Regions from separate parts of the Citrobacter braakii genome, predicted to be linked through region 1. Evidence: predicted binding sites of a transcription regulator. Region 1 holds the regulator's gene; the other holds the start of a gene.
What was found. Region 1 encodes sigma-54, which starts transcription at its own class of promoters, with help from an activator protein. Its sites were predicted from a motif close to GTTGGCACANNTTTCGCTNT; they were not measured.

Region 2: the regulator sigma-54 is predicted to act here: its motif matches at 746-765, upstream of norV (anaerobic nitric oxide reductase flavorubredoxin).

The regions. Positions count from the first base shown of each region.
Region 1 is NZ_CP045771.1:1,502,345-1,504,548, forward strand. Features, by position in the region: gene hpf (ribosome hibernation promoting factor) at 1-206, opposite strand, end outside; gene rpoN (RNA polymerase factor sigma-54) at 229-1,662, opposite strand; gene lptB (LPS export ABC transporter ATP-binding protein) at 1,709-2,204, opposite strand, start outside.
Region 2 is NZ_CP045771.1:2,092,636-2,094,839, reverse strand. Features, by position in the region: gene norR (nitric oxide reductase transcriptional regulator NorR) at 1-624, opposite strand, end outside; gene norV (anaerobic nitric oxide reductase flavorubredoxin) at 816-2,204, shown strand, end outside.

The DNA.
Region 1 (2,204 bases):
TCCTGACCTTCCGCGCTGGCATGAATTTCGCCACCGTTCACATGCAGTGTTGCATCCGAGATATGTGTCACCTTCTCCACTTTCAACACAATATAGACCTGATTAATCCGGTCGAAATATTGTTCTAGCTTGGCGAATTTTGTATTAACAAAATCGCGTAAGGCTTCAGTGATTTCGACGTTGTTTCCAGTGATGTTGAGCTGCATAGTGTCTTCCTTATCGGTTGGGTCAGACCAGCTGTTTGCGCTGGTTCGACGGCGGAATGGATAAAGACTCTCGGTACTTCGCAACAGTGCGGCGTGCCACCATGATACCCTGTTCTGACAGCATAGAGGTTAACTTGCTGTCACTCAGCGGTTTCGCGGGGTTTTCCGCAGCAATTAATTTCTTCACCAGTGCACGTATAGCTGTGGATGAGGCTTCGCCTCCGCCTTCAGTGTTAACGTGACTGGAAAAGAAATACTTCAATTCAAAAATGCCGCGCGGACTGTGCAGATACTTTTGCGTGGTCACTCGGGAAATGGTCGATTCGTGCATCTCGACGGCCTGGGCGATATCCGCCAGCACCATCGGTTTCATAAACTCTTCGCCTTGATCAAAGAAGGCTTGCTGCTGTTCAACGATGCAGCGACTGACGCGCAGCAGCGTATCATTGCGACTTTCCAGGCTTTTAATCAGCCACTTCGCATCCTGCAGATTGCTACGAATAAACTGGCTGTCAGCATCGTTGCGCGCGCTGTTGCACATGGCGGCGTAGTGCTGGTTAATCTGCAACCGTGGAATGCTGTCGCCGTTGAGTTCGACCACCCAGCGATCGTTATGCTTACGCACCAGTACATCCGGAATAACGTATTCTGGCTCCCCGGTCTGGATAGACTGCCCAGGTCTGGGGTCCAGGGACTGAATAAGATTGACGGCTTCTTTCAGCACATCTTCTTTCAGCCGGGTTACGCGCATCAGCGTGCGGAAGTCATGGTTGGCTAACAGATCGAGGTGATCGCTGATGATCAGGCGCGCTTCTTCCAGCCACGGCGTGGCTTTATCAAACTGTGAAAGTTGGATCAGTAAGCAGTCGCGGAGATCTTTGGCCGCCACGCCTACGGGATCAAAACGCTGAATGCGTTTAAGCACGGCTTCGATTTCGTCCATGCCGACGTCGTCATCGCCCATGCTTTCGAGAATATCGTCCAGGATTACGGTGAGATAACCGGTTTCGTCTACCGCATCAACAATGGATGTCGCAATCGCGCGATCGGTATCCGAGAACGGGGTCAGCTCCACTTGCCACATCAGGTAATCCTGCAGCGATTGCGTGGTCTCACCCTGATACACAGGCAGTTCGTCGTCGATGTAATCCCCGCTGGTGCCAGAAGGCGTACCGGCGGTGTAAATTTCATCCCAACTGGCGTCAAGCGGCAGCTCCTCTGGCATCTCTTTTTGTTCGAGAGCATCTGCGGTGTCGAGGGATTCGCTGTCCTGTTTTTCCTGGGTATCAATTTCGTCGTGAAGATCGGTTTGCTCGAGCAGTGGGTTACTTTCCAGCGCTTGCTGAAGTTCTTGCTGAAGTTCCAGCGTGGACAGCTGCAACAGACGGATAGCCTGTTGTAGCTGAGGCGTCATCGCCAGTTGTTGGCTAAGCCTGAGTTGCAAACCTTGCTTCATGTTCAGAGTTGTTCTCTCCTGCGGTGACGTGAAGTCTTCTACCCTATCAGAGTCTGAAGTCTTCCCCAAGGTATACGCGTTTAACGTGCTCATCCTGCAGTATTTCTGTTGGCGTGCCATGCGCGATCAGGTGGCCCTGACTCACGATGTAGGCGCGCTCACACACTGCCAGCGTTTCGCGAACGTTATGGTCGGTAATCAGCACCCCAAGCCCGCTGTCGCGCAGGTGTTCGATGATCCGTTTGATATCAATAACGGAAATCGGGTCAACACCGGCAAACGGTTCATCCAGCAGGATAAATTTCGGATTCGCGGCCAGTGCGCGGGCGATCTCCACGCGGCGTCGTTCACCACCGGAGAGCGACTGTCCCATGCTGTCACGCAGGTGTTCGATGTGGAACTCTTCCATCAGCTCGTTGGCGCGATCTTCCCGCTGCTCGCTGGTAAGATCGTCACGAATTTGCAGCACCGCCATCAGGTTATCAAACACGCTCAGGCGACGGAAAATAGACGCTTCCTGCGGCAAGTAGCCGATGCCGCGA
Region 2 (2,204 bases), 590 kb from region 1:
ATCGGATCCCGCCACAATCTCAATCTCTTTTTTCAACTGCAGCATATTGGGCGACAGGCCAATCATTTGGGTTTCAGTCACCTGCTCGAAGGCCGTCGACGAGCCCGGCAACATATTCTGGCTTTCCAGTTGTTCAATCAGCAGCGCATTGCTCAGCGCGCCCGCCGCCAGCGCGGCAATCAGCCTAAGTTCTTCATCGCTGAAAACGTCGAATTGATCGGGCTCCATGCCATCCAGCGTTAACGCGCCAATCAGATTTTGACCAGCGAACAGCGGTAAGCCAATGCAGGCGTGTACCTTCAGGCTCTCCTGGCCCGGAATCAGCCCATCGTAAGGGTCTGGCAAATCGCTGTCGGCAGGGAAACGAACCACGTCCCCGGCGCGGGCAATCGCCTCCAGACGAGGATGCCCTTCCAGGGTAAAGCGCCTGCCGAGAACGTCCTGCGCCAGCCCATCGATCGCCAGCGGAATAAACTGTCGCGACTCATAGCGCAGCAATGCCGACGCGTCGCACTCCAGCACCTGACGCAATGTGGTTATCAGGCGTTGAAAACGGTCCTGATGTCCAATACCGCTTTGTAATTCAATGGCGATACCCGCCAGCACGTCTACGGAAAAACTCATGACGACCTCATTGTCATTTTGACAATTCATATTGTCATATTGACAATAAAATGAATAGTCATTTTGACTACCACCTTATAGGCATTAAAAAACAAACCCTTTAAAATCAACAAAATAAAAAGTTGGCACGCAACCTGCAATAAGCAAAACATCTTTTTTAGAAAAACGCTGAATTAATTACTGAGGTTGCTATGTCTATTCTGGTTAAAAATAACATTCATTGGGTTGGCCAACGTGACTGGGAAGTTCGTGATTTCCACGGGACTGAATATAAAACGCTGCGCGGTAGCAGCTACAACAGCTATCTCATCCGTGAAGAAAAAAATGTCCTGATCGATACAGTAGACCACAAGTTTAGCCGTGAATTCGTGCAGAACCTGCGCAGTGAAATTGACCTGGCAGATATCGACTACATCATCATTAACCACGCGGAAGAGGACCATGCCGGTGCGCTGACTGAACTGATGTCCTGCATCCCGGACACGCCAATTTACTGCACAGCCAACGCTATTGACTCTATCAACGGGCACCACCACCACCCGGAGTGGAACTTCAACGTGGTGAAAACCGGCGACTCGCTGGACATTGGCAACGGTAAGCAGCTGATCTTCGTTGAAACACCGATGCTGCACTGGCCTGACAGCATGATGACCTACATGACCGGCGATGCGGTGCTGTTCAGTAACGATGCCTTCGGCCAGCACTACTGTGATGAACGTCTGTTTAACGACGAAGTTGACCAGACCGAACTGTTCGAACAGTGCCAGCGTTACTACGCCAACATCCTGACACCGTTCAGCCGTCTGGTTACACCGAAAATCACTGAGATTCTCGGCTTCAACCTGCCGGTGGATATGATTGCCACTTCCCACGGCGTGGTATGGCGCGACAACCCGACACAAATCGTTGAAATGTATCTGAAATGGGCGGCTGACTATCAGGAAGACCGTATCACCATTTTCTACGACACCATGTCCAACAACACCCGCATGATGGCGGACGCCATTGCCCAGGGCATCAACGAAGTTGACCCGAACGTGGCGGTGAAAATCTTTAACGTCGCCCGTAGCGACAAAAACGAAGTCCTGACTAACGTCTTCCGCTCTAAAGGCGTGCTGGTTGGTACTTCAACGATGAACAACGTAATGATGCCAAAAATCGCCGGTCTGGTAGAAGAGATGACCGGCCTGCGTTTTCGTAACAAACGCGCCAGCGCCTTTGGTTCACACGGCTGGAGCGGCGGTGCGGTAGACCGTTTGTCCACACGCTTGCAGGATGCCGGTTTCGAGATGTCGCTGAGTCTGAAAGCGAAATGGCGTCCGGATCTGGACGCGCTGGAACTGTGTCGCCAGCATGGCCGTGAAATCGCACGTCAGTGGGCGCTTGCTCCGCTGCCGGAAACAATCGTCAAAACGGCAACCAAAGAGGAAGAGTGCGCCTGTGCCGCTGCGGCTGCCGCTGATCTTGGTCCAAGCATGCAGTGCAGCGTATGCCAGTGGATTTACGACCCGGCAAAAGGTGAACCGCTGCAGGATGTCGCGCCGGGAACACCGTGGAGCGACGTGCCGGATAACTTCCTG